Regions from separate parts of the Paenibacillus sp. NPDC056933 genome, predicted to be linked through region 1. Evidence: riboswitches for the same ligand, from Rfam matches in the RefSeq annotation. Region 1 holds a riboswitch; each other region holds the start of a gene.
The links. Region 1 has a riboswitch for thiamine pyrophosphate ahead of ACFTRD_RS00060 (ABC transporter ATP-binding protein). Riboswitches for the same ligand answer to the same signal wherever they lie in the genome.

Region 1 (9,944 bases):
CTTCGTAACGGTGAGTTGCTGAACAATATAAGTATCAGCGCCAGGCGGGCTTTGGGAGGTTTCGTCATCGGGGGAGGTCTGGGTTTCCTGCTGGGTGTACTGAATGGCATCTCCTCTCTTGCGGAAAAGATCGCCGACTCCTCGGTCCAGATGATCCGTAACATTCCGCATCTGTCCTTGATCCCCCTCGTTATTGTGTGGTTCGGGATCGGTGAAGAAGCCAAATTATTTCTCGTTTCCCTGGGCGTATTCTTTCCGGTATATCTGAATACGTTCCACGGCATACGGTCGGTCGATCCCGGTCTGATTGAAATGGGCAAAGTGTATGGCCTCAGCCGTTGGTCCCTTTATAAGGACATTATCCTGCCTGGTGCGCTGCCTTCCATTCTGGTGGGTATTCGGTACGCACTTGGCATCATGTGGCTGACACTTATCGTAGCCGAGACGGTTGCAGCGGATGCGGGGATTGGATACATGGCGATGAACGCGCGGGAATTCATGCAAATGGACGTAATTGTCTTAAGCATTCTGCTATATGCCCTGCTGGGCAAGCTGTCCGATACCATCGCCAAATGGCTGGAACGGCGCTGGCTGCGCTGGAACCCGGCTTTATCCCGCAAGTAAAGCCAAAGGAGCGTGAATGAATCCATGAGCACAAGTCAGATCAGCCCCTTTCTTCAAGTGGATGGGGTCCAGAAATCGTATGATCAGCGCACGATTCTATCCGACATCAACGTCAGTGTGAGACAAGGGGAGTTTGTAGCCATCGTTGGACGAAGCGGCTGTGGCAAAAGTACGCTGCTGCGTCTGATCGCCGGGCTGGAACCCCCCTCTTCTGGAAGCATTATGCTGGGTAACAGAAAGCTTGGCACTACAGCACCTGAGACACGATTTCTGTTTCAGGAAGCCCGGCTGCTGCCTTGGAAATCCGTGCTCGACAATGTACGGCTGGGCATCCCCGACAAGAACAAGGAGGATGCACGCCAGTCGCTTCGCAATGTAGGACTTGGAGAGCGTGAAGGTGACTGGCCAGGAGTATTATCAGGCGGGCAAAAACAACGTGTCGCCTTGGCACGGGCACTCGCGAGTCATCCGCGATTACTGCTGCTGGATGAACCGCTCGGTGCATTGGATGCATTGACCCGTATTGAGATGCAGCAATTAATCGAACGTTTGTGGGTAGAAGAAGGGCTGACCGTCATTTTGGTCACTCATGATGTCAGCGAGGCGGTTGCACTTGCTGACAGGGTACTGTTAATCGAGGATGGTCATATAACGATGGATACCCGAATTACGCTGGAGCGGCCACGCGTTCGGGATAGCGGGTTTGCTCATTTTGAAAACCTGATTCTGAATCGGTTGTTGACTCCTCCACAAGAAACAGCACAGCAGATTGCCCAGAAACAGATATCATTCTCGATCTAATTCTACTGGAAAGAAGGTATGATCATGCAATCCCTTTCACCCATTCCCTCTCCTCCTGTCAAAGACCTGTTAAATCAAATTCCAGCCTATACGCCTGCCAAATCCATGGAACAGATTCGGCGGGAGTTGGGACTGGAAAGCGTCGATCGACTCGCAGCGAACGAGAATCCGTTTGGCTCTTCTCCCTTGGCTGCGGAAGCAGTCCGATCCCTGGGCTCCGATCTTTTGGCACAATACCCCGACGGTTCCAGCCAATTGTTGCGTGACAAACTTGCGGAGCGGCTGGGTGTGCGTACCTCCCAACTGGTATTTGGCAGTGGATCGTTCGAGCTACTGACCCTTACCGCCCAAGCTTATCTTAATCCCGGCGAGGAATCACTCATTCCTGTGCCCTCCTTTAACTGGTATAAAGGTGCTACGCTGCTGGCAGGCGGTGTTATTCATGAAGTGCCTTTGGTCAACCATTCGCTGGACCTGGAGCAATTCCGGCAACGGATCAATGCTTCAACCCGAATCATCTGGCTGTGCAATCCGAATAATCCGACCGGAACCATTTTCACGGCAGATGCCCTGCTTGGTTTACTCGAACATGTTCCCTCCCATGTCGTGGTTGTCCTGGACGAAGCATATTATGAATTCGCGGAAAGCGAAGATTATCCGGATACGGTTAAGCTGCTGGAACAGTACAATAATCTGATTATTCTGCGGACCTTCTCCAAAATATATGGGCTGGCCGGCCTGCGAATCGGATATGGCATCGGGAATGAAAGCATCATTGAAGGCATTAACCGGGTCAAGCTGCCCATCAGTCTGACAGCCACATCCCAAGCCGCTGCTTCGGCCAGCTTGGATGATCATGAATTTGTCTCTCATTGCCTGCACTACAATCGTCAGGGACGGGAAACGTTAATGCAATCCTTTGATCAGTGGAAATTACCCTACATCCCTTCCGAAACGAATTTCATCATGGTTGATCTGTTACAGGACAGTGGCCCCATTACCAGAGAATTGTTGAATCGAGGCATCTCTGTTCGCGGCGGTGCCGAATTCGGCATGCCTACCTGGCTTCGGATTACGATTGGTACACCTGAGCAGATTGCCCGTCTGATCCGTGAGCTGGGCGCACTCATTCCCTAGTCGGTATATGACTTCTCCCTCATTCATTTATCTTCCTCACCACGACCTGCCTGATCCGGCTCTTTACATTCCGCTTCTTTATGATATATGCTGAGTACACAACTGCATATCTTGAACATTGCACTAGGGGAGCCTTGCGGCTGAGACGAATCGAACGATTCGGACCCTTTGAACCTGATCTGGATCATACCAGCGGAGGGAAGTGGAGCGGCCTTTCAGTAAGTGGATTTTTTCATGTTGATGATGAAATTTAATGTGATTTGAACTTACAGACCCACTCATTTCTCCGGAAATGGGTGGGTCTTTTTCGCGTTCTGCGGGCAGATCAGAAGGTGTAATTAGAGATCCCGCAGTTTGCTGTTTGTTTGATAACGAGGAGGAAAGGAAGCGAGAAAATGGGTGACGACATCACCATTCACAACATGAGCTATGCTTTCCCGGGAAAAAGGGATTCCCCCGTGCTCTCCAATGTGTCGATGCGTGTAGCGAGAGGAGAATTCGTCTCGATCATCGGCTCCAGCGGCTCCGGTAAAAGCACCCTCTTCAAGCTGCTGGCAGGCTTGCTTGAGCCCACCCACGGAATCATTGAAATTCCTTGGGTTCAAGAAGAAAAGCGACTGGGCCAGGTGGCCTACATGCCGCAAAAGGACCTCCTGTTATCCTGGCGAACCGTCATGGAGAATTGCATGCTCCCCTCCGAACTTGCTTCAGGGCGGCAGGATAAGGCAAGGATGCGAGCGGACATTCTCGCTGGGCTCGACAGATTTGGCTTATCCGGCTACACGCTTGCTTACCCGGACGAGCTGTCGGGTGGCATGCGCCAGCGTGTCGCGCTTTTTCGTACTTTGCTGACAGGCGGCCAGCTCATGCTGCTGGATGAACCATTCGGCGCACTCGATGCCCTGACCAAACGGGAGATGCATCGGTGGCTGCTGGAGCTGTGGGAAGGCCTGGGCAAAACCGTGTTGTTCATCACGCATGACATTGAAGAAGCTCTGCTGCTCAGTGATCGGATTATCCTGTTAACTCCGGTGGGCCAAGGCCAACAGTTGCAGGATCTGACGGTACCTTTGCCGCGTCCAAGACATTCGGACATGATCTACGAACCGACTCTCGTTCAGATGAGACGACTACTGGAGGAACAATTGCATGCGAGACGGTAATTTGAGAGATAGCATGAAGCATAGCGTAAGAGGTTGGCTTGCCCGTTATGGTCTGTTTCTTTTGCTCATGATCTTGCTGCTTGCCCTCTGGGAGTGGATTGTGCATATGGGATGGGTGCCTTCCTTCATCATTCCAGCCCCGACGGCGATTGCCAGTTCGCTGTATGAACATCGCCACCTTCTGCTGGCTACACATCTGCCCGCTACCTTGATGGAAGTTGTCGTTGGTTTTGGCTTGTCTATTGGTGCCGGAATTGCACTTGCAACAGGTATGTATATGAATCGGTCGATTGAAAAAGCGTTATATCCCTTCATCTTGATCAGTCAGACGATTCCGTTGATTGCCCTGTCCCCCGTCTTCATCCTGTGGTTTGGCTACACGCTGTGGAGTAAAGTTGCGGTGGTATTCCTGATCGCATTTTTCCCGATTGTAGTTAGCACCTACGATGGGCTGCGTCAGGGTGATCCGGAGCAGCGTGAACTGCTGCTGACGATGGGGGCCAGCAAGTGGGATATTTTTCGCAAACTCCAGATTCCACATGCCCTTCCCTCCTTCTTTTCGGGACTAAAAATGTCTGTGGTGTACTGTGTGGTCGGTGCAACGATTGGGGAATGGCTCGGTGGAAGCAAGGGTCTCGGTTATTTCAGTCGCAGAATGTCGAGCAACATGAACACGGATGCGATGTTCGCCGCTATTGTGCTGTTATCCCTGCTTGGTATCGCCCTGTTTGTACACATTGCATGGCTGGAGAGAAGATTCGGTGCACCACGTCATGCAGGTAGAAGAAAGGCTGGATAACTTTCGGAGGTAGACCTGACGGGACAGGTTTATCTTACTTAGCGTCTTCCCCTTACTATCCGCTGGGAGGCCACTGCAGCACATCGGTTTCCAATCACCGGTATGTAGAATTTTATGAATTTCATAACAGATAACAAGGAAGAAACGAGGAACTTACGTAATGAATAATAAGCATATATATTCCCTGCTCCCTCTCCTGCTCATAGCCCTGTTGCTGATCGTTAGCGGATGCAGCAAGACGGGCACCAACACGCCTGCTACGGATTCAGCTTCCAATACAAAAGATACAGAATCATCTGCGACCGAAACGTCAGTAGATTCCAAAGACAAGCTGTCCATCATGCTTGATTGGTACCCGAATGCAGTGCATTCCTTCATCTATGTAGCTCAGGAGAAAGGATACTTCGCGGATCAAGGTCTGGATGTTGATGTTCAGATGCCTGCCGACACCAATGACTCACTCAAACTGGTTGCTGCCGGAAAAATCGATCTGGCGCTGAGCTACCAGCCGCAAATTTTGCTTGCGCGCGGGGAGAACATTCCTGTACGTTCCATTGCGGCCGTCGTTCGGCATCCACTCGTTCATCTATTGACTGAAGCAGACGGTAAAGTAAAGTCGCCTAAAGATCTTGAAGGATTGACGGTCGGCTATTCCTCAATTCCTCTGTATGAAGCCATGGTGCGTACCATGATCAGTCAGGATGGAGGTAATCCCGACAAGATGAATCTGGTAGATGTGGGATTTGACCTGATTCCTTCCCTGGCTTCCGGGCAGGCAGATGCCATTATCGGCGGTTTTATTAACCATGAGCAATTGATTCTGGAAAAGGAAAGCCACGCTGTGAAATCAATCAATCCCGTCGATTACGGCGTACCTGATTATTATGAGCTGGTACTGACTGCAAGTGATGCAGGCATTGAAGCGAAAAAAGAACAGCTTACCCGCTTTATCAAAGCGATGCAGGAAGGACAAAAATATGTGACAGAGCACCCCGAGGACGCACTGAACATTCTGCTCGCGCATGAGAACGAAACTTCTCCACTTGACCCGGAGATCGAAACCAAAAGCCTAAATATTTTACTGCCACTGATGAATGAAAAGGCGGGCAGGACGCCTCTTCTTGGGAAAACGTACGTGCATGGCTGGTTCAAAGTGAATTGATTCCCGATTCCGTGAAGGCTGAGGATGCTTTTATCAACTTGCAGGGTGAGTAAGGAATCGCTTGCGGGATGAGATCAATCAAAATCTGAAAGTTGTCGATTCATTATTGCTGTCGTCCACCTGAGTAATTTCGGGATTCAATTCCTATCATTCATTGGAACCCCCCAATTCAACAACATTGCAGAATTAACAACTGATATAAGGGCAACCCTGCCCTGTCTGCTTCTATTAATCAGATTGCATATTTATAAGGAGGATCTTATATGTCTTATCTGGAACGTGTTCGTACACAAAATCCACTTGTTCATAACATTACTAATATTGTCGTTGCTCCCTTTACAGCCAACGGTTTACTTGCACTAGGTGCATCTCCCTTTATGGCCTATGCGCCTGAAGAAGTGGCTGACGTCGCCAAGATGTCGGGAGCGGTGGTACTCAACATTGGCACACTGGACGAAAAAGTAGTTGAAGCGATTCGCCTGGCTGGGCAATCGGCTAATGCAAATAACGTGCCTGTTGTGCTCGATCCGGTTGGAGCTGGCGCAACCGCGTACCGAACGGAAACCGTTCAGATGCTCGTTCGCGAGATTCGCCTCACGGTATTGCGCGGCAATGTGGCCGAAATCGCCAATGTCATCGGCGAGCGTTGGAACATCAAAGGTGTGGATGCAGGTCAAGGTGAGGGAGACCGAATCGGAATAGCGGAACGTGCAGCACAAAAACTCGGCTGTGTGGTCGTCATTACCGGACGCGAGGATGTCATTACGGATGGGCAAACGACTTTTCTGACGAGTAATGGACATGCCTTGCTCACCCAAGTGACTGGTGCAGGCTGCTTGCTCAGCTCGGTAATTGGTGCATTTGCAGCCATAGCGAAACCGGGAGACGACCTGCTGAGCAGTGTTGTGGAGGCACTCGCTTTCTATGGCGTTGCAGCAGAGATTGCGGCGGAACGTACCGCTGACCTTGGACCGGGCAGCTTCCAGATCGAATTGCTGAACCAACTGGCCCAAGTAACACCTGACATTCTCGCGCAGCGGGCACAGGTTCGCCGGATTGATAGAGGTGCACAATGAGTATTGCGCAGGCTTTGACGATTGCTGGTTCCGATAATGGCGGCGGCGCCGGAATTCAAGCTGATCTGAAGACCTTTCAGGAGCTCAGTGTATACGGCATGACTGTAATTACAGCTATCGCTGCCCAAAATACAACCGGTGTGCAGGGCGTCTTCCCCATCTCATATGAAGGTATTGCTCAACAGTTGGATTCGACCGGTGATGATTTTCAACCTACAGCAGTGAAGACGGGTATGCTCTATAGTGCCGAGATTATTCGGCTGGTTGCCGAGAAATGGCAGCAATACAGCTGGTCCAATCTGGTCATCGATCCGGTTATGGTTGCCAAAGGCGGAGCCCCTCTGCTACAACAAGAGGCCATTCAGGCGCTAATTACAGCATTGCTACCTCATGCCCTGATCACGACACCGAACATCCCGGAAGCCGAGCTTCTTACTGGAATGTCTATCACCAATCTGAGTCAGCGCGAAGAAGCCGCCAGGCGGATTGTTCAGATGGGCTCTACGTATGCTTTGGTAAAAGGTGGTCATGATGAGGGAAGTGGCATGATTGTCGATGTGCTTTATGATGGACAGTCTTTTCATTACCTGGAGAACGTTCGGGTGGTGACTCGACATACCCATGGTACGGGATGTACATATTCTGCGGCCATTACTGCCGAATTGGCGAAGGGCGCAGCTGTGCTGGCTGCCGTCAAGACCGCGCGAGCATTCATTCAGGCAGCCATCGAAGATGAGCTGGGGATCGGGGCCGGACATGGGCCAACGAATCATTTTGCGTATCAGCGCAGACTGCGGGATGAGCAGTGATGCGTCATCTGGATGCAGAAGCGGTACGACGCGCGATGCAGGTGTATTTGGTGATGGGCAGCGTGAATACCACGCGTGACCCTGTGGAGGTGCTGCGCCAAGCCATCGCTGGCGGCATTACGCTGTTCCAGTTCCGGGAAAAAGGAACAGGCGCTCTGGTTGGCGAAGCACGCATCACGCTTGCGATGCGGCTTCGCGAGGTGTGCAGCCAGCACGGGATACCGTTCATCGTGAACGATGATGTGGAGCTGGCTGTGGCAGTGGAGGCCGACGGTGTGCATGTCGGCCAGGACGATGCGGACGCGGCGCTGGTACGCGCCCGCATCGGAGAAGGGCGGATGCTTGGCGTATCCGCCCACTCCGCGGAGGAAGCCCGCCGTGCGGTGCAGGCGGGCGCCGACTATCTTGGCGTCGGGCCCATGTACCCGACGCGGTCCAAAGCGGATGCCCACGCTGTGCTGGGCCCCGCCGGGGTTGCCGAACTGCGCGCCGCAGGCATCGCAGTTCCGGTGGTGGGTATCGGCGGCATTACGCCCGATACCACGGCCGACGTGATGGCGGCAGGAGCCGACGGCGTAGCCGTCATTTCCGCCATCGCGGGCGCGGCCGACGTGCGCGCAGCGGCTGCGCAGTTCGCTGCGGCGGTGCGCGGGATGCAGGCGTAGCCATGCGCTCCCTGCACCGCCAGCCCGTGGGCTGCACCGAATAGATGGTGCAGCCCACATAAAAGCGCCTTGCCTCCTCTCCATAACAGAGGAGGCAGGCGCACTCCCCTACAGCGCAACAGTCTACAACATTGACAAGAAGCGCTCCTGCTCGCCCTAAGCTAACTGATTGTTGAAATTATCCAACCTCTCAATCATTCATTTAATTTACACATTTACTCAATCATTTATCCACTCAAACACTCAGCCATTCAGTCACCCAATCCACTCTCAAGATGCGGTTTCCATGCTCGCATCTTATTTTTCCATTTCACCTGTTGACTCTCACGTAACGTGACGCTGTACAATCGGTGGTGTAAGGAGGTTACAATCATGGCCATGAAAGTAAAAGAAGTAGCCAAACTTGTCGGGATCAGTGTGCGCACACTGCATCACTATGATGAGATTGGACTGTTAACACCGGACGAAGTGACTTCTGCCGGATATCGACTGTATTCAGATGCCAATCTGGAAATGCTGCAGCAGATTTTATTTTTCAAAGAACTCGATTTCTCTTTGAAAGATATCAAGGAGATTATAAGCGATCCCTCTTTCGATCGGGAAGAAGCCCTAAATATGCATCGCCGCATTCTATTGGAGAAGCGCCAGCGATTGGACCAAATGATTGCCACCATTGATAAATCAGTTCAGCACGTGAGAGGAGAAATTAAGATGACAGCCAAAGAACAATTCGAAGGATTCAATTTCAGCCATAACCCGTATGAGCAGGAAGCGCGGGAACGTTGGGGAGATCAAGCAGTGGATCAGGCTAACCAAAAATTACAGAACCAGTCTCCCGAGGAGCAAAAAGCCCTCTCCGATCAAATGAATGAAATCTACAACCGCCTGGCAGCACTTCGTCACACAGACCCAGCCTCTGCCGAGGCTCAGGCCGGAATCTTGGAATGGTACAGCTATCTGAACAACATGGGAACCTATTCCCCTGAAGCCTTTAGAGGGCTGGGCCAGATGTATGTGGATGACGAACGTTTCACACGGAATATTGATCAATTCGGTGAAGGTTTAGCTGTTTTTATGCGAAATGCCATGTCTGTGTTTGCTGACCGAAACAGCTAATCAGACGTTAGGCTTTACTTCCCATTTTGCATCATCCAATGTCCATCGCCATTAGGTGGTGTTCATTTACTTACACGATTTGAACATCACTCGGACGCGGCTCTTGCTAAGTTAATTCAAAAAGGGACGTACGCCCTTGGCGCTACGTCCCTCTTTTCGTATCTCAGCCGCAATGTGAACGCGCCTTTTACGGGCATCCACTCTGAGTACTCCTCTTTCCACGCTTGCAGTCCTGCATTCGCAGTCCTTCTGCGTCTCCAGTCGGATCAATTAAGCTCTTGGAGCATGGTCAGATGAAGATGCATTCGATGCCAGACTGGTTCTCGCCATCCGTCCTGGAATTTGCCATGCTGATACGATGGCCAATACAATGAATAACAGGTCAATCGGTTCGCTGAAATAGTCTGTAAAGGTATCCACAAACGCGCTAACCATCTCACCATCGAACACCAAATCCATCATGCCCGCATCGCTAAACAATTCCGATGTAAAATACACCACTGTCAGATACTTGCCCAGCAAAATGCCGATAAGTGCAAAGATAACTGCGATGACCTTATGTACCGTCGCGATCTGTTTGTTTGAGAACAAT
Region 2 (9,944 bases), on a different contig from region 1:
CATCCCGGTCGGCTAGATGGCGATAACACTCTATCTGGCCAACCTGTTCGGTATGTCACACTGCCAGGGAAACGCCTTGCAGGTGTGTCGGCCAGAACCACCAACGCCATTGAGATTAGTGGCAAAGGCTGTATTCAGGGTCTCTGGAACAGCTACTTCGCTTCAGATCATCAGCCAGCCCCTGAAGCGGCCCGCTATGGCTGTTACGCAGACTATACGGATGGTATAAATGGAGAATACACCATACTGGTGGGGCATGAGGTAGATCCGGAAGAAACATTGCCTGAGGGAGTGAATTCCGTTGAGCTGCCGCCTGCGACGTATGCAGTGTTTACCTCCAGAAAGGGACCGATGGCCGAAGTTGTAGGTGAAGCCTGGGGTGCGGTGTGGGCCTGGAACAATCAGGGGGAGCGCACGTTTACCGGCGATTTCGAATTGTATGATGAGCGGAGTCTCGATCCTGAGAACGTACAAGTAGATCTGTATATTGCTGTTCGGCAAGAACAATAAGAAAAAAGTGATTATGTTCATTTCTTCATTCCAATTGGACCGTTTCGATCTATATTTTAGCCATTGAATACCGTTCACTGGATTTTGCAAAATGCGGTTAGGCCGTCAGGTTTTCCTGGCGGCTTTTTGCCATACTACGTTATCTCCCCCTTCGAAAATTGCCCTAATATGCACCCGACAACCGACCATGGTACCAAGTTAGTTAGCTTGCGTCGTACCTATGCAGCCAGACAATAGGTCTTAATTTTGACCCATTGGCATTCTCAAAACTGGGTCTATTCACTTAAATACCGCTTCTATCCTCCCATAAGAAACCTCACATATGCAGTCCTTTCCTCCTGAATTTCCCCAAAAACGTTTACATCTCCCGAATACGGGGTAAAATCACTACAATCCAATTGGAATTACACCTTAAGTTGCCTGTTTCGTCTAACAAGTCACATATACCTATTTGCGTAAAAGGGACGATAACTCGCCGGAATACATAATCTAATAAAAATCACATATGCATATTCGAGAATGCATTAAAGGAGGAACCAAGATGATCCGCATGCCTATTCAGCAAATGATCCCGTACCACCACCAGTATCCGCGCAACACGGCGACCACTGCTCCCAAAAAGGAGAATGAGAACACTCAAGGTCTATCCTTTCATGAAATTCTGCAGCAAAAAATGGCTAAAAAGAATGCTTCCCCTTCACTGCGATAAATGAAATGAGGAGCGAATTCATACTCGCTTCCTGTATATTCACCGTTCTTCTGCGAAGTTGCGGATGAACGGTTATTCGCGTTTTCACTTTAATTGCTGTTACATCCGCATTATACATATGTACAATCTATTGTCACATCTCTATAAACCTCTATAATGGGTTAAATATTTGCGGCACTTATTGAGACAACATAATCCATTTCAGGGGGAAAATATGATGATGACCATCGCCTGTTTTCACGCTCATTATTCCAACATTGCACTGATCGAAGAAGCACTCGTTCTCTACGATGTTGAGCTCGTACACTATGTTGATCCGGGTCTGGATCGCCTCAAACATGACGCTGATTTCACCGAGGCAGTTACATATGAGAAAGTATCACAGACGCTGCAATGGATCGCACACTGTCATGCCGACGCCATCCTCGTCACTTGTACCCTGTTTGCGGCTGTACTCGGGCAGGAGGCACAGCATGTTCCCATTCCAGTAGTCGGCATTGATGATCCATTACTTCAGGAAATGAAACGGGTACCGGGGAGATTCATATTGGCGTTTACCAACCCTGCAACGATTGAAGGAACGATGGCGCGGGTGAATCAGGCTTTGCAGCAAGATGATGAACATGAGCAGCTGCACGAGGCCGTGACCATGGGGACTGAAGCGGTACTGATCCCGGGGGCATTTGAGTTAATTATGCGAGGCGATAAGGAAGGCTATCTAGCGGCGGTGAGTGCTGGATTACAGCAAATTGCTGAGCAGTTCCCTACTAAAAAGGTAATAGCCGCTCAACTGTCCATGGCTCCCGCAGCGGCGCGTGTCACCGCAGATACAGACATGTTGATTTATAGTCCATTGGCTTCGCTTGCGGCGTATTTGGAGAAGAATTTGAACATAATTCGGCGTTAGGTAAGTTTGTGAAGTAAAATAAAAAGACTCTCGAATGAGAGGCTTCCGAATGGTATAAAGCTGATAAAAAATATGCTGTGTTGAAATCCTTGTCCTTCGAAATGAAGTGTGCGCGCCACGTACCCAAGTTAAAGCCGCTCTTCTCCGCGATCACGGAGAGGAACGGCTTTTCACTATGTCAGGCTGTCCAGATTGCGTTGTAACGACGCCTAGGAGCGTGTCCGGTATTCCTCTGCCTTTTCCTGCATGCCCGCAGCCACGGCCTCATTCTCGGACAGTCCCTTGTCCGCGGCAAAGGCACGAATATCTTGCGTTATACGCATACTGCAAAATTTCGGCCCGCACATGGAGCAGAAATGGGCTTCCTTGGCCCCTTCGGCTGGCAGCGTCTCATCATGATAGGACAGCGCTCGTTCCGGGTCCAGTGACAGGTTGAACTGATCCCGCCAGCGGAACTCAAACCGTGCCTTGGACAGCGCATCGTCCCGGCGCTGGGCACGCGGGTGACCTTTCGCTAGATCGGCGGCATGAGCAGCGATCTTGTAGGCAATAACCCCTTCCCGTACATCATCCTTGTTGGGAAGACCCAGATGTTCTTTTGGCGTAACATAACAAAGCATCGACGTGCCGAACCAGCCGATCATCGCTGCCCCAATCGCTGAGGTAATGTGGTCATATCCTGGTGCAATATCGGTTGTCAGCGGTCCCAGCGTATAGAACGGCGCCTCCTTGCAGATCTCCATTTGCAGATCGACATTCTCCTTAATCTTGTGCATCGGCACATGTCCCGGACCTTCGATCATCACCTGCACATCATGCTTCCAGGCAATCTGCGTGAGTTCACCAAGCGTAACCAGTTCAGCCATCTGGGCTTCATCATTGGCATCGTAGATGCTTCCCGGGCGCAGTCCGTCCCCTAGAGAGAACGCCACGTCATACCTTTTCATAATTTCACAGATTTCTTCAAAATGGGTGTACAAAAAATTCTCCTGATGATGCGCAAGGCACCATGCTGCCATAATGGACCCGCCCCGTGACACAATGCCGGTCATCCGTTTGGCGGTCATTGGAATATATCGCAGCAGCACGCCGGCATGAATCGTAAAATAGTCCACGCCCTGCTCTGCCTGCTCGATGAGCGTGTCTCGATACAACTCCCAGGTCAGCGCTTCAGCTTCGCCATTCACCTTCTCCAGCGCCTGATAGAGCGGCACCGTGCCAATTGGCACAGGTGAATTGCGGATGATCCATTCCCGGGTAGTGTGAATGTCTCGACCTGTGGACAGGTCCATCACTGTGTCCGAGCCCCAGCGCACGGCCCATGTCATCTTCTCCACCTCTTCCTCGATGGAGGAGGATACGGCAGAATTTCCGATGTTAGCGTTGATCTTCACGTGAAAATGACGCCCGATCAGCATCGGTTCACTCTCCGGGTGATTAATGTTCGACGGCAGGATGGCCCTGCCACTCGCCAGCTCCTGCCGCACAAACTCCGGCTCCACCCCTTCACGAATGGCAGCGAACTCCATCTCCGGCGTGATGATTCCCTGCCTTGCATAATGCATCTGGGTCACGCAGCGCCCAGCCTGTCCCCGCAGCGGTTTACCTCGTAAGCCAGGATATTCTTCGGCTCCAGCTCGCTTCCCGCCCGGTTTCAATCCGTTATCCTCCGGTTTTACCGTTCGTCCCTGGTAGGCCTCAACATCTTGACGCTCCGTTATCCAGCGGGTACGCAGCGCGGGCAACCCTGCCCGGATATCGGCATGAAATCCGGGATCAGTCATTGGTCCGCTCGTATCGTAGACACGCAGCGGCTCGTTATGCTCCACCCCTTGGGGAGTATTCGTGTCATGAAGGGCTATTTCACGCTCCGGTACAGCAATGTCCGGTCGTGAGCCCTGAATGTACACTTTGCGGCTGCCCGGGAAGGGCTGAACCCGTCCGGCCGCACCTGTACTCTTTTCCAACGGCTGATCCTGCTCGTCTTGTCCCATCGTTCTGTTCTCTGTACTCATCGCTCTTGTCTCCTCCTCATTGGTAATCGACTGGATTGATAGCTTTGTGCACAGTCCCGGATCATCCACAACACAGAAAAAGAAAGAGCGGTCATACGTCAGAAGATAAGGACATCACATTCCAAGTAATACAGACAGTGGGGCAAAAGCACTTCCTACCCAACGCTCGCGAGCCGCTCTGAGCACATGGTCCAAAAAACAGCTCTGGTATCGTCGTTCGCCTGTATACGGTATATAAAAAAAGCCGGTTCCCAAGGGAACCGGCCTATGTCCATCACCACTCATGCAACTCATGCAGGCTCCAGAGCGGAGTCCATCCATAAGTCACATATGTGGTGTTCGTGGTCGTATCGCCGATTACTTCCCTACGCTGGTATGATCCAGATCAGGTGCAAAGGGTCCGGAATCTCATGCGATTCCGTCTCAGTCCGGACAATTCGGACTCCCCCAGTAACGTTAACAAGTTGCAGCATATACGCTGCAGATCCATATTCAGTTATGCTGGCCTGTGAGGCCGTCCATTACAGAGTAGCGTATTGAAATAAAAAAGACAACCTTTATATTCCAGAAATCTGAAATCAGGACAGCATAAGCCCCATCTGTGTGGCAGCTTCCTTCAACACAGGTGCGTATTCGTGCAAGGTCTCCTGGGACAGGCGGCTAACTGGGCCGGATACCGACAAAGCGGCAGCGATATTACCTCTGCGGTCCATAATAGGGACAGAAACTGCTGCTGCTCCCGGCTCACGTTCCTCATAACTTGTTGCGTATCCATGCTCACGAATGTCACCCATCTGTGCTAGATACACTTTGGGATCGATAAATACAGGCCATTCCGGCCCATTCATCAGATCCTCACGGTCCTCTTCGGTCGCAAAAGCCATCAGCACTTTGCTGGACGCTCCCACGGATAGCGGCAGCCTCACTCCCACCGGAGCCACACGGCGAATCGCTTGATCACTCTGCACGGCTTGAATCCGAATCCGCTCACTGCCATCACGCAAATACAAACTCACCGTTTCGCCCAGCCGATCTCTTAGCCGCTCCATCGCAGGAAGGAACAGAATGGCTGGATCATCGCTGCGTGACATATGTGCAGACAGCTCCCATATGCGTATGCCGAGTCGGTACTTCTCGGTTGCTGCATCACGGATGACGAATCCTCGTTCCTCCAAAGTTGCCATCAGACGGTGGACTGTACTTTTGTGCAGACCGATCTGGCTGGCAATTTCCGTGAGTCCCAGATCACTGCGGGTTGTAAAACATAATAATATATCCAGCGCCCGTTCTACAGCCCGGACGGTTAACTTGCGGTCTTCCATGGATGTTATCCTCCTCATGTTTCATCACATGAAACTCGGTTACATAAATTATATGAGAAACGGTCTCATCTGTAAACCAGAAGCGCCAATATGGAATAGGGAGAAGTGTAAATATTTTCTTTTTATAAATATAAATCCCCTGCAATTTGCACCCTTAGGAAATGTTAACCATATATCTTCAGAACTATATAACAATTGCGTAACAAATGCCTCCAATCAATTGACTTTGACTATATTGGAACATACGATAAAGATATATTAAATTCAGCTTTTGCTTCATAAGTAGTCAGAAAAATCATTTATCCGCTCTGTTCGTCTCGTTGTTATCTTCATTTGATTTTAAAAGGAGGGGCAATCATGTATCAGACATCCCAGAGCGAAGCCCCGCTGCAAACGAAAGTGTCCGATCTGCCCTCTTCGTTATCACCGAGGCTGATCCGGTTAAAACATATTGTCGTGGCGTTATTGCTCTCCGTTGTATTTTTTCTGCTCTTTTGTTTCATTGCACTACACGGGTATATTGCCTGGGTATTATCCAATCCAACTGTAGCGCCTGTCTTCTCCAATCCCATGCAGGCCAAGAACATGAAGTATCAAGACATCACGTTCCCGGCAGCTGACGGCAGTCGAACCATGCAAGGTTGGTATATTCCGGCAGATGATAATGCAAATAAAACCATCATATTCAGCCATGGATATGGTGCGAATCGTGAGGAAACCTGGGTTCCGATGTATGATCTGGCCCATTATGCTCACCAGCTCGGATTTAATGTGGTGATGTTCGATTATGGCTTCGCCTCCCAGGTGAACAAGGCCGTCGCTACAGGAGGTAAAGCCGAGTCCCAGCAGCTGCTTGGTGCCATTCAATTTGCCAAGCAGCGCGGAGCTCAGGAGCTTGTCGTATGGGGCTTCTCCATGGGTGCCGGTACGGCCCTCCAGACTGGACTTATTACCAAAGATGTGGATGCGATGATTCTGGACAGCACGTTCCTGCTCGAACCAGATACACTGTATCACAACATCCATAATCAGATTGACCTGCCACGTCAGCCTACGCTGGAGATTATGAACCTGCTGTTCCCGATTCTGAACGGAACCGGATTGCAGCAAATTCCGTATCAGGAAGTGAAAAAAGAAGATTATCCTTTCCCGATCTTCTTCATTCATGGTACCGAGGACGAGAAAGCCCCTTACCCCATTGCGGAGCTGCTTGCTGCCAACCAGACCAATCCGTATTCCGATGAATGGATTGTGGACGGTGCGCATCATGAGTTGATCTTCCGGGAGCATCCGAAGGAATATCTGCGCCGTGTCTCCACATTCCTGAGTCATGTGACGAAGACCAGCAGCGATGATGTGGATAATACCAATAACGGAGAATCGTGATGATTCGGTAATTCAAGAGCCCTTAGGGGCTCTTTTTTTTATGTACACATAGGACAACATGCCGGGAGAATATACTCTTGGGACGTAATTAAAGACAGCTCTAACTTCTACATTAAAATGGAGCGAACCGGGCGATCCGTTTTTATTTCTGCTGTTGGGTCTGAATTTGAATTCAATTTGAATGGAGGTTCACCGTATATGAATTGGTATGGATATGGGCATCTGCTGCCTCTGCGGGTACTCGAAGAGATCCGTTTCTGGAAAGAGCAGGAGAAAGAGCATACGATTGTTTTGCGAGCACTGGTTCCTGAGCTTGAGTCCTCTTATGTCAAGCTGCTTGAGGAATGGGAGGCTACCTTTGCGAATAGTGAGCGAACGGCAAATCAACTGCTGAAGCAGCTCCTGCCAGGAACTCACCCTCCGGCCCCCTACATCATCCGCTGCATCGAACAACTGATCGCCGCCTCCTGCTCACAGTCGCGGGAGTTCATTAGACAGTTGTATGTCCTGCTGGAGCAAAGTACTGCCGTGCAGGCTGTGCCACTCGCCAAAGTGGTTCTCCTGCATTTCATTCGAGAATCCGAGTATTTCCTGGGGGTGCTCGATACGCTGAAGCAGCCTGGAGTTATGCGGGATTTGGCGGCTGACCCATCTTTTTCACTGGATCAGATTCTTCAAACCTCGGGGTACCCGTCTGAACCTAATTTACAAGAAAACCTCACATACGATTCCGGGGAGGCCATTCGGGAGGCAGCGGAAGGTCCTGCTTCTACAGTCGGAAAAATGAGCCCTCCTCCATCAGTGCAGGCACAATCATCTGCGGCTGTTCAGTCTAGTCTTTCAACTACAGAGGGTTCATCCACCTCTTCGGCAGCGCCGGTCAAGGAGAAGCCTGTTCCCATCGGTGGACACACTCTCCCTCCCCTGCCCTATGCTTATAACGCCCTTGAGCCCCATATTGATGAGATGACGATGCGCATTCACCATGACAAACACCATCAATCCTACGTGGACGGACTGAACACCGCAGAGAAAAAGCTGGCGGAATCGCGGAAAAAGAATAACTTCGAACTCGTCAAACATTGGGAACGTGAACTCGCCTTTAATGGTGCAGGCCACTACCTGCATACGATCTTCTGGACGGTCATGAATCCCAAAGGTGGAGGCAAACCCTCCGGTATGCTCTCAGAGCAGATCAAGCGGGATTTCGGCAGCTATGAAGCGTTCAAAAATCAATTCACCGAAGCTGCCAACAAAGTGGAAGGCAGTGGCTGGGCCATGCTGGTCTGGAGCCCACGGGCGCACAGATTGGAGATTCTGCAGGCGGAGAAACACCAGAACCTGTCCCAATCCGACATCGTCCCACTCTTACCACTCGATGTATGGGAGCATGCCTATTACCTGAAACACCAAAATGAACGAAAAAAATATATTGAGGACTGGTGGAATGTCGTGTACTGGCCTGCTGTGGCAGAACGTTACGAGACCGCACGCAAGCTGTTGTGGCCGCCTTACTGAGAATTAAACATTCGGAAATATGCCAAAAAAGAGATATCTTTCAGCCGGATGACTGAAAGGTATCTCTTATATTGAAACTCACAAAAAAAGCAAGCCTCTTGATCCAAGAAGACTTGCTTGTATCAGGATAATTCTATGAACTTCACGCCATTAAGAGGCGCAACCCTCACAGGCCACATAGTTGTCGCCAACCTGTTTGCTAATCGCGATCAGATCACCCAGCTTGATATCTTCTTCACCTGTAAATTCAAGATCAGCGATACGTGCAACGATCAGGGCAGCTGCTTCTTCCTTGCTTGTTGCCATTTGGCTGAATTCAGACTTTTCGCCTGTGGAAATGACCTCATATAAATACGTATATCTTAATGTTTCCATGTAGACACTCTCCTTTCGAAATCACATCATATCATCTCTATTACCCAATTCCAAGTCCAAGCTTGTGAAACTAATCGTAGCGCAGCTTCATCTGCTCGGCTGTGAGTCTTACGGCTTCCTGCTCCACGGTCAACACTCGGTTTGTCTCTGCCAGGGGGTAACGCTGCCGCAGTGTGCGCACCAGCGATGCGGTATACGCCGCAGTAGAAGGGACACCTGCCAGTTCCTGCAGACTCGCCATCGTTCCCGGCCGAACATCGGGATACCCTTCGCCTGCACCGCCTGCTGCGTCCTGATAGAACTTGCGAACGTCTGCTGCCAGTTGGTCTCCTTGTCCTTCCACGATGATAAAAGCTGTAATGATATAAGCCTTGGCCTGCCTGCGCTGGGCAATACCACAGAATTTCAGTCCGCCCACACTGACATCATAATCACCAGGACAGAAAGCACCTTCGATTTCACCCGTCTGTGCCTGACTCGACCATGGTGTTAGCGATTCGGCGATCAGTGAAGCCATCTCCCGGAAATCATCATGAATATTGATCGCACGGCCCGGGTTGGGTAGGATCAACGACACATTGACCACCCCTGGATTCAGGGGAACTGCTGCTCCACCCGATGGACGAACACAGACCGCCGTTCCCATGTCTCTAATGCGTTCCATGGCTTCTACGGCATGTGGCAGCCTCCGATCCCGCAGCCCCGCTACAAAGGCATCTGGATGCCGCCAAATATGAGCAACAGGTAACTGCCCCTCTCCCACTCGGCGGCACATCACTTCTTCCCAGGCAAATGCTTCAAGAACGCTGCTTCCGTGGCGCAGCAGTGGTGTCTCCCAAATCTGAAGACGCAAGGACTGGTGAAGCGGCATTGGTTGCTCTGCTCCCGGCGATCCGGGTTGATCTGAATTGGACGGTACACTCATATTATGATAGCCTCCGACTAAACTAATCTGGATGAAGTGAAGTAATAGCGTGATCCTTATGTATCACCTTGTGTACATGCAAAAGTAATATATAAATAAGCCGGTTCCCCAGGGAACACGGCTTATTTTATGAAATCTTCCATGGGCACTAGCATCTATTCTGCCATTGCCAAAGGATCAATACTTCCGGCTTGTCCAACGAGTGGACTGAGCCCGATCTTAATCTTTCACGAGCGACAGGAACTCGGCACGCTGTGCCGGATTGTCACGGAAAGAA
Region 3 (9,944 bases), on a different contig from region 1:
ATATGATGCTAACGACCTCCGAAGCTTTTGTGGAAGACCGTGGTTATGAATATATCTCCCTGCTGCCACTAACCAATGAAGTGACCGGTATTACATTGGAGGGATTCATGTACCCGTTAGATCATGCCACCATACGCATGGGGCAGTCTTTGGGAATTAGTAACAAACTGCTTGGAAAATCGGGGAACGTCTCGATCGAAAGCGGGTTATTGCTTATTATTCAGAGCAAAGATTAACTTTTTGAATATACTTATTACGATTCTGTAATCTATAATTATGGTTAAAAACAATCGTCAAAACGTCAAAAGACCCTTGATATCAAGGGTCTTTTCTGTGTTTAAAACATGGGGTGACTCGTCAATGATTAATTTTTTGACATTTTTAATGGTATTTTAATAAACAAACCTAAACCGTTGCGGCTCTAAGCTTTTTCGCTACTCATCCAATTTTTAGGCTGTTACAAAGCTGTTATACTCGCTCTAGCAACTAAACGAAAACGAATTTTGGAGGTACTCACATGAAAACAAACATCTTTGTCCAAAAGGCCGTAACCGTCGGGTTGTGCGCTACACTAGGTTTTGGAGCTGTATTAATGACTCATGCACCTGTTGCACAGGCAGCAAGCGCTTCTGTATCCACAGGACAACAAATTGTAAACTATGGTAAAAACTTCACAGGAATTCCATATAAATTTGGTGCGTCAACTTCTACTACCAGAAATTTTGACTGCTCTTCTTTTATGAAATACATCTTCAAAAAGTATGGTGTAGACTTGCCGCGTACATCCGTTAAGCAATCCAAAGAAGGCGTAGCTGTGTCCAAAGCAAATCTGCAAGTTGGAGATCTGCTATTCTTCTCCAGTGGTAGTCGTTCCACAGGTTCCAATATTACTCACGTTGGTGTATACGCAGGAAACGGAAAAATTCTGCACACGTACGGTTCTCCTGGTGTAACGCTTTCCGATTTGAACTCGGGGAACTGGAAAAAGACTTATATCAAAGCTCGCCGCGTACTGTAGTTTATTTCGAAAATAACAAAGCGAGTGGGGCCGGATCTAATGATCCGGTCCTTTTATATTTACCCGATAAACCGCCTTTCCCAAACTGGAGGTATGTGGTAAACATGATCCGTTTTTGTTAAACAAACTCTTTTATTTGGTATGCAGCATATAGCCGACTCCACGAACCGTATGAATTAATTTCATGTCCCTTCCCTTATCCACCTTTACCCGCAAATGTTTGATATATACGTCTACCACATTGGTATCCATTGCAAAATCATATCCCCAAACTTCCCTTAAAATGACGCTCCGCGCACATGCCTCGTTGACATGACGGGCAAGAAACTCCAACAATTCGTATTCTTTCGGAGTAAGCATTAGATATTCACCTGCTCGACTTACTCGACGTGAACGCAGATTCACTTTTAGATCATGCACTACAATGACTTCTTCATCTTCCTGTGAGACATGTGCAAACACACGTAACAGATTTCGCACTCTGGCCATCAGCACATTACGATATATTGGCTCTTCCATCACATCGTTAGCACCATAGTCCAGCCATTCCACGATTAATTCAGGAGAGATCTTGGGAGTTATAACAAGAAGTGGAGAAATCGCGCCAATCTGTACTAACGATTCCAGTCCAACCTTCACCTGATCTTCCTGATTTTTTTCATTAACTAATATGATCATGCTCAGTTCCATCAATGGTATTTTGGAACCACGCTTCAATTCAGACCATTCCATTAGTTCAACATGATATCCTTCAGCACAAAATACGTCTTTAATAATTGTAACCTGCTCTCCCCTGCCAACCAGTAACATGGATGTTTTCATTTTTTCACCCGGCCTGTCTCTATACGCTTGCTGCATGGTTCCCTTGCGAGCGGTCAATTTCTTCTTGTTATCACGTAGCATCGCAGCAATGTTGTATGTTTATCATGCCGTAAAATGAAAAAGTCCATTCCTCGAAGGAACAGACTCAGAGCATTATGTTTCAACCAAAATATCTGTGAACCAGTGTACGGGCCTCTGCGGAATCTTTTGTTCCATGAACAAGAACCCGCCCATCCTGAAAAATGACCATTCGGTACGTTCCAGTTGTAAAAGACACCAGAAACGGATTGGCTTCCACTTTGCCTTCCTCCAGTTTCCCCAGACGAACAGCCGTTTGTTGCAAATCCAGTTTCATTTGGCGTGAAGGGCGGATCTGGACTGTATCCCTTCCACATAACACGTCTGTTTTTTCCAGATTGGAGGCAGACAGGTACGGATATGTAGCTTTTTCACCACATGATGGGCAATCTGCTTTTCTGGCACCGTCAACGTTAATGGATATGTATTCATTCCTCCACACGTCAAATGACAGTAACTTGCGTCTCAATGCATCTGAATTGCCACTAAGTAACTTCATGGCTTCAGCTGTCTGATTTGCCGTAACCATCTGCACCGCTTGAGGGATAATACCTGACGTATCACAGGTGTCTCCACCTAACGGAACCTCACCTAACAAACAGTTTAAGCATGGAGTTTCTCCTGGCAGAAACGTGTAGGTAATTCCATAACTGCCGACACATCCGCCATAAATCCAGGGAATGCGGTACTTCTGAGACATGTCATTAATTAATAAACGTGTATCAAAATTATCCGTTGCATCCATGATCAAATCTGCACTTTGAACCAATTCTTCCAGTTCATCCACTCTCACGTCCATTACTTTGCCTACAACTTCAACGGTAGAGTTAATGTCAGACAGGCGCTTCTCGGCTGCCATCGCTTTGGGCATTCGCTGAATGGCATCTTGTTCTACATATAACTGTTGTCGCTGGAGGTTGCTCCACTCCACATAATCACGATCTGCAATGGTAATGTGGCCAATACCTGAACGTACCATTGACTCTGCAATGCCGGTGCCAAGCGCACCCGCTCCAACAATTAATACTCTGCTGTTACTCAATCTGTGCTGACCTTCCTTACCGATCGGAGCGTACCGTTCCTGTCTGGAGTAACGGTCTGCCTGCTCGAAGGGTCGTGTCTGATTTGTCATGTATGAACCATTCCTTCCGCCGGACTACTTGCTGCCGCGTAACGCTTAACGGGAATCATGCCTGCCTCATAAGCCAGTCTGCCTGCTTCAACCCCCATTCTCATGGCCTTAGCCATCTTCACTGGGTCTCCAGATCCGGAGACAGCCGTATTCAACAATACACCGTCAGCTCCCAATTCCATCGCATGAGCCGCATCTTTGGGTGCTCGAAGTCCTGCATCCACAATGACAGGAACGACGGCTTGTTCAATAATTATCTCCAGATTATAGGGATTAATAATTCCTCTCCCCGCCCCTATGGGTGAAGCCCCTGGCATGACAGCATGTACACCGAGCAGCTGCAATCGCTTGGCCAGAATAACATCATCCGAGATATAAGGCAGTACCGTAAATCCCTTTTCAAGCAATATCTCACATGCTTTATACGTTTCAATCGGGTCAGGAAGCAATGTGATTCCATCGCCGATGACTTCCACTTTTATCATATCACAAAGTCCTGAAGCACGAGCAAGTTCAGCGATTCGCACTGCCTCCTCTGCCGTTGAAGCACCCGCTGTATTGGGGAGCAGGGTATACCTTTTCAAATCCAGCGTGTCCAGAAAATGTTGTTTGTTTCGATCTTCCAGATTCAAACGCCGAACAGCGAACGTTAACACTTCCGTACCTGCAGCTTCAACCGCCTGGCTCTGCACTTCCAAATCCGAAAATTTGCCTGTACCCAGAAATAGTCTAGACCCGAACGTATAATTCCCAATCCTCAACATAGTTAACCGCCTCCCACAAAATGTACAATTTCAATCCGATCTCCGTCTCTTAATGCCGTCGTCTCATGGTATTCCCGCGTTAAAATTTGCCGATTCAATTCAACCACGACGGTTTTTACTTGCAGATTAAACGAATGGAGCAATTTGTCCACACGATTTAAGCTATCTTCAATTTGCATGGTTTGTCCGTTGACAATGATATTCACTGCAATATCTCCTTTCGGTTCATACGATCCGGACTAAGGTCCTGAATTCCCAACGCTTCGGAAGTTTTACCGTAGATCATATCAGCCATTAAGCTGCCCGTAATCGCACTAAGCAGTATGCCATTACGATAATGTCCAAAAGCAGTGAATAACCCGGGAATACTTTCACAAGCCCCTATGTAGGGCAATCCATCCGGAGTCGAAGGTCTAACACCCGCCCATGCTCGGAGAAAATGTGCTTCCTTCATGCCAGGCACCCAGCTTGTCGCAGCTGTAAGCAGCTTCTGAATTCCCTGAACCGAGACTTTTGTGTCTGTTCTTCCGGGAAGGCTCGTTGCACCGAGCCACACTTCTCCATTGGCTTTTGGGACAATATATATATCATCTGCATACACCGTTTTGTCAGGTCTGTATCCGATGTGGCGAGGTGAGAAATGCACCGCTGCAATCTCTCCTTTCACAGGCAAAACAGGCAAAATCAGTCCTGCATGCCTCATCAACTCTTCTCCATGTAACCCTGTTGCAACAATGACGTTCTTCGATGTCATCGTTCCAATGGAAGTTTGGATCCCTTGAACTCCGTTCACATCCATATGCAAACGTACATCCTGTATGCCTTCCATAACCCTTGCACCTATCGCTTGAGCCGACCTGACATACGCCTGCGTGAGATTAACAGGAAGGATCTCGCTCTCGGAAGGTCTGTAATATGCACCATAGATATCCCTGTTTAACCATGATGCTTCCTGTTGGACAGAGACACGATCCCACCAAAAAGGTTCTTCAGAGGAGTTCGAAGATCTGCTATTTTTGTAATTGCTGACCTCACTGTATGAACGAAAGGGAGTAATAAACCCATATTGCTGCAAACCCATCTCCACTCCACTAAGTGAACTGATTCGTTCCTTCTGTTTATGAAGTAATTCTCTGCTCTCCTTCGCGAGCCTCGCCATAACGGCATGAGTGAATTCCTCACTGTCAGCAGCAAGCATCCCGGCGGCTGCACAGGAAGTTCCCCCAGCAATCCGCGCACGCTCAACCAGAAGAACATCATGGCCTCGGGTAGCGAGTTCACATGCGATGGCACAACCGATCACTCCGCCGCCTACAATAATGGTTTCAGCATGAAGATTGCCTCGAATTTCCGATCCAAGTTTACTCCTTGATACTGCTCTTGGATGATAACCTGAACGTTTCCTTATACTTCTTGCTCCCTCTCTCATGATCTCATCTCCTTGGTTCGGCGTACTTCTGTGAATCCGTGATCGCCCGCCGCAATGAAGCTGCTGCCAGTTCCGGGTTATTGCTTTTCCAAATCGTAGAGATTACCGCAGCCCCTTTGGCGCCAGCAGTTCGAATAGCAGCAATATTCTCAGTTCCAATCCCACCAATCGCGATCACTGGAATTGAAACTTTGGTGCATACCTCAGCCAACGAAGCAAGTCCTCTAGGCTCGCAATTCGGTTTACTGGGTGAGGCGTACACATGCCCGTAAAAGAGATAATCCGCCCCACGTTCTTCTGCAACTCTTGCTTCTTCCAGAGAATGAACCGACACCCCTACGCGAAGCCGATCAACTCTCCCCAGCTCCTTATCGTAGCTATGAATAGCAGCTTGGCCCCAATGCACACCACCAAACAACCCATGTTGAGCCAGCTGATCTGAGCCATTCATGATGATTCGGTTAGATGGAACACCCTTTTTTTTCAGGCTTTGGGCCCATTGCATCTGTTGCTCCAGGGTCAGTTTTTTTTCTCGAATGTGGATATAATCGACCCAGCGCCAAACATCCATGGCAGCATGCAAAAAAGAGTTCATGTCACCTTTCCCTGGTGAAACAGCATGCAGTTCGAATGATCGTCTTGTTACATGTTCGTGGAAGATTTTCGTCTTGTTCGCCCTCCTCTTGCATGTGATTACACTAATATAAACAACAAAAAAAGCCACTTCCGCAGGGGAGTGGCCACGAATTTAGAATTCATGGATCAACTGAATGACTGCTGCATACGGTTACTCACTGCATAACAACTACGGAACCCATAGTTGTAACAATGTGTATATGCATGTTTCACACTGCAGGCAACATCGCAATAAAATCAACGATAATTGCTCACTTTGTCATTAGTTGAAACGGCCACTTCCCTACGCTGGTATGATCCAGATCAGGTGCAAAGGGTCCGGAATCTAATTCTTCCATCTCAGCCGCATCGCGCGGCCCCCCTAGTGTTCATATGAAGTTGTAGCCTATGTTACCATAGACACCTTTTTTTGTCACCGTACATTTCCATGGATTACGTTGTTCATTCATTGCTTAGGTTTGATGTAGTTATAAAAGTAGCTGATCTTGTTCGAGGTTCGAAGATACATACTATTGTTTCTCGGACCAAGCTTCAACATCCCATGTTTTGGTTACCCAGCTTTCATAGAACTCAGGTTCATGTGATACGAGCAGCACGGTACCCTTGAATTCTTGCAAGGCGCGTTTTAGCTCTGCTTTGGCTGTCACATCCAAATGGTTGGTCGGCTCATCGAACAAAATCCAGTTGCTTTCACGCATCAGAAGCTTACACAAACGAACTTTTGCTTGTTCTCCACCACTAAGCGCGTTAAGCGGACGGGTGATATGCTCATTTTTCAATCCACATCGTGCGAGATGGCCCCGGACTTCATTCTGTGTCAGATGAGAAAATTCATTCCACACATCTTCGATCGGAGTAATATTACCTGCACGCACTTCCTGTTCGAAATAGGCTGTTTCCAGATAGTCACCCAAGAATGTCTTACCACTGATTGGCGGGATTTTCCCAAGGATGGTCTTCAGCAGAGTTGATTTACCTACACCGTTACACCCAACAATGGCAATTTTCTCGCCACGCTCAATCGTCATCGTCATTTTAGGCAATAATGCATATGAATATCCAATTTCAAAATCAATACCCTCAAAGACGGTTTTGCTACTCGCCCGGGCATCCTTGAATTTGAATGTGGGTTTGGCTGCTTCGTCTGGACGATCGATCCGTTCAATCTTGCCAAGCTGCTTCTCACGGCTCTTGGCACGACCGGAAGTGGAAGCGCGGGCTTTGTTCCGCTGAATAAAATCTTCCTGTTTCTTGATAAATTCCTGCTGTTTCTCATAAGCATCAATATGCTGCGCTTTATTCATGTCAGCCATTTCAAGGAATTTGTTATAGTTCGCTGCATAACGCGTCAACTTGGCAAATTCCAGATGATATATAACGTTAACGACCTCATTCATAAACTCCGTATCATGCGAAATCAGAATAAACGCATACGGGTAATCCTTCAGGTAACGCGTCAGCCATTCAATGTGCTCTACATCGAGATAGTTCGTCGGCTCATCCAGCAAAAGAGCTGTAGGCTTCTCCAGTAAAAGCTTGGCAAGCAATACCTTCGTACGCTGACCACCACTAAGCGCAGCCACGTCACGATCCAGACCGATGGCGGACAAGCCAAGTCCATTTGCCATTTCTTCCACTTTCACATCAATCAAATAAAAGTCACCTTGCTCCAGTTGTTCCTGAATATCACCCATTTCTTCCAGCAACAATTCAAGCTTGTCCGGATCGGCGTCTGCCATCTGATCCGTAATAGACATCATTTCTTTTTCCAACTCAAGCAAGGGCAGGAACGCATCCTTAAGCACGTCACGAATGGTCTTGCCTGGTGTTAGCTTGGTATGCTGATCCAGATATCCATAGCGAACTTTTGGGGTCCATTCGACCTTCCCTTCGTCCTTTAACAATTTCCCGGTAAGAATGTTCATCAATGTGGACTTGCCCACACCATTTGCACCCACAAGGCCTACACGCTCTCCGGCGAGTAAACGAAAAGAAACATTTTTAAATAACGTGCGGTCGCCAAAATTGTGACTCACGTTCTCAACTGACAATAAACTCATAAGATGAGGTTGCTCCTATCTATTTGGACATTACTATCGTTCCGAAACCTTATTTTAGCACAGGTGCCGCCTTTTCTGAAAGTAATGTAAACATCTCATGCAACCTCACTTTCATATTCCAAATAAACTGCCTTTAATTATTGGAACAATTATACTCAAAATACCCTTGCACTGCCGCTTGTTTGGCACTTGTGAACACTTCTTCGGCTCTGTAACCATTGCGGCATGTGGAGGGATAATAGTATTTAATTCCACTTAACGGATCCACTCCGCCTACAATCGCTGTTTTCTTCACCAGTCTGCCACCACCGATGGCATAATTGTTAATCTTTTCATTCCCTACAGGTATCCCCTGAATAAAGGCCATAAGGCCTGTATCACTAATTGAATTGTACCAATCCTCTTGAGAAATCAAAGGCATGGTAAAGGTGTAGGAAACGCCATTCCTTCTTGCAAACTCATTATGCCTGTTGATAACCTCAACCAAATCTTCCTGCACACTTGTCACGATTCGACTTCGTCTGACCTGCTCAAACGTCTCGGCATTTTGAAGCAGAGAGATGTGTGTGCTGGATGCCAGTTCTTTCTGGAAACCCTCCACCCACATGCCGAAACTTGCATCATAGGCATACACATACCCATCAAGTGTGAAGTTAATACTGTTACCATTTGAATCAGAATATGTATAGGGCTTTTTGGGACTCCACACGTGCCGCAATGAATATTCAAGATCACCAGTCATCTCAGTTTCGTTCGCCAAAATGTAGTAACCATCATAATCCAGCAAGACCATTGCAGGAATGTAATTAAACATGGCCCGTATAGCAGCAGGATCATCCTGAATTCCCATATTTAGCGCCATGGTTTGGGTAAAGGTAATCAAGGCAAGCTCTTTGTCCGCTTTTACAAATTTGCTGGAATCATACCCTGCTTCATCGTTCTGCTTCTCATTTTGATGCATCACAGCCCCTGCATCCATTACAGCAGTCTGAAGTGCCATCTTATATCGATTGCTTAAATATTGTGCCTCTTGGGCATTATCTGTATTGTGAGAAATAACCCAGAATATAGGTAAAAAGATAAGCACAAACACAATGGATAGATCAGTAATCTTCATTGAGCACCATACCCCCATATGTGGCAAACACGGCTGCAGCCTGCGCAGACCCGTTTAACCACTCACGAATCAGCATGGCAGGTGTACGATTTGTATTTTTGACGGTCACTGTGAAAAAATCCCCCATAACCAGAGTATATCTGCGCCTAGGATCATCTGACGCCAGTACACCGGACGATGGAAATAGCTTTGCTTTGATCTGAGCTGAATAATAGCCATCCTGTACAGTCTCATAAGTACCAGAGAATGTACTTTGATTCAGCGGGTCTGAATAATGAGGTACATACTTTTTGTGTAGGTGTTCCATGGCAATTTCATAGGAATTACCCGTTCGGGCCATCTGTTCTTCGAACTCTGCATACATGCCAGGGGAAATATACCCCTTTGTTCTGACTGCATCAACAAAACGGGTAACCGTCTGTACAACGGTCATGCGTGCCATGTCATCCTGCCGATCAGCTGTCTCTGCTGCCGGATATACATACAGCAATACGACTGCCAGAAGAACGGCAAGCAGCTTGGATGCGGCATTAATCAAGGTATGCTGGCCTCCTTCCAAAACGCAATCTTTAGCACTTCACCAGTCTCACTTCTAATGAACTCCGGTCTGTACGATGCAGCAAGCTGGACAGGGATAGTCACTGTTCTATTTAAAAGGGGATCAATGACATAGGATTTCCCGTCTACCTCCACGCTGGTCGTTGTCCCTGTCATCTGTCTTACTATATGTAAGACTTCAGCGCCGCTGTAACGTTCTGGCTGGCTTATATGCAAAGTTGTATTTATTCGTCCTTCCATGTTTGCAGTGGTCTGCACCATGTGGTTCAAACCGTCTGACAAAACCTTCACATTTTGTTGCCCGTACAGGCAGGCTGTCACAAACAGGAC

Region 2: linked by a shared signal. The riboswitch ahead of thiC (phosphomethylpyrimidine synthase ThiC) and the one ahead of ACFTRD_RS00060 (ABC transporter ATP-binding protein) in region 1 are both predicted to bind thiamine pyrophosphate.
Region 3: linked by a shared signal. The riboswitch ahead of ACFTRD_RS16145 (thiamine phosphate synthase) and the one ahead of ACFTRD_RS00060 (ABC transporter ATP-binding protein) in region 1 are both predicted to bind thiamine pyrophosphate.

Annotation. Positions count from the first base shown of each region.
Region 1 is NZ_JBHUQN010000001.1:2,871-12,814, reverse strand. Features, by position in the region: gene ACFTRD_RS00075 (ABC transporter permease subunit) at 1-624, shown strand, start outside; gene ACFTRD_RS00070 (ATP-binding cassette domain-containing protein) at 649-1,425, shown strand; gene hisC (histidinol-phosphate transaminase) at 1,450-2,562, shown strand; TPP riboswitch at 2,678-2,780, shown strand; gene ACFTRD_RS00060 (ABC transporter ATP-binding protein) at 2,958-3,725, shown strand; gene ACFTRD_RS00055 (ABC transporter permease) at 3,712-4,524, shown strand; gene ACFTRD_RS00050 (ABC transporter substrate-binding protein) at 4,685-5,686, shown strand; gene thiM (hydroxyethylthiazole kinase) at 5,950-6,762, shown strand; gene thiD (bifunctional hydroxymethylpyrimidine kinase/phosphomethylpyrimidine kinase) at 6,759-7,571, shown strand; gene thiE (thiamine phosphate synthase) at 7,571-8,236, shown strand; gene ACFTRD_RS00030 (MerR family transcriptional regulator) at 8,609-9,352, shown strand; gene ACFTRD_RS00025 (hypothetical protein) at 9,623-9,944, opposite strand, start outside.
Region 2 is NZ_JBHUQN010000004.1:455,384-465,327, reverse strand. Features, by position in the region: gene ACFTRD_RS26210 (zinc ribbon domain-containing protein) at 1-510, shown strand, start outside; gene ACFTRD_RS26205 (hypothetical protein) at 1,052-1,219, shown strand; gene ACFTRD_RS26200 (aspartate/glutamate racemase family protein) at 1,434-2,126, shown strand; gene thiC (phosphomethylpyrimidine synthase ThiC) at 2,336-4,120, opposite strand; TPP riboswitch at 4,487-4,600, opposite strand; gene ACFTRD_RS26190 (IclR family transcriptional regulator) at 4,720-5,463, opposite strand; gene ACFTRD_RS26185 (alpha/beta hydrolase) at 5,821-6,849, shown strand; gene ACFTRD_RS26180 (Fe-Mn family superoxide dismutase) at 7,048-8,367, shown strand; gene ACFTRD_RS26175 (hypothetical protein) at 8,518-8,742, opposite strand; gene ACFTRD_RS26170 (lipoate--protein ligase family protein) at 8,813-9,667, opposite strand; gene folE (GTP cyclohydrolase I FolE) at 9,887-9,944, opposite strand, start outside.
Region 3 is NZ_JBHUQN010000002.1:260,300-270,243, forward strand. Features, by position in the region: gene ACFTRD_RS16110 (thiamine diphosphokinase) at 1-236, shown strand, start outside; gene ACFTRD_RS16115 (C40 family peptidase) at 518-1,018, shown strand; gene ACFTRD_RS16120 (winged helix-turn-helix domain-containing protein) at 1,151-1,840, opposite strand; gene ACFTRD_RS16125 (MoeB/ThiF family adenylyltransferase) at 2,001-3,050, opposite strand; gene ACFTRD_RS16130 (thiazole synthase) at 3,047-3,814, opposite strand; gene thiS (sulfur carrier protein ThiS) at 3,817-4,020, opposite strand; gene thiO (glycine oxidase ThiO) at 4,017-5,243, opposite strand; gene ACFTRD_RS16145 (thiamine phosphate synthase) at 5,248-5,838, opposite strand; TPP riboswitch at 6,143-6,252, opposite strand; gene ACFTRD_RS16150 (ABC-F family ATP-binding cassette domain-containing protein) at 6,389-7,939, opposite strand; gene ACFTRD_RS16155 (hypothetical protein) at 8,073-9,056, opposite strand; gene ACFTRD_RS16160 (hypothetical protein) at 9,043-9,594, opposite strand; gene ACFTRD_RS16165 (hypothetical protein) at 9,591-9,944, opposite strand, start outside.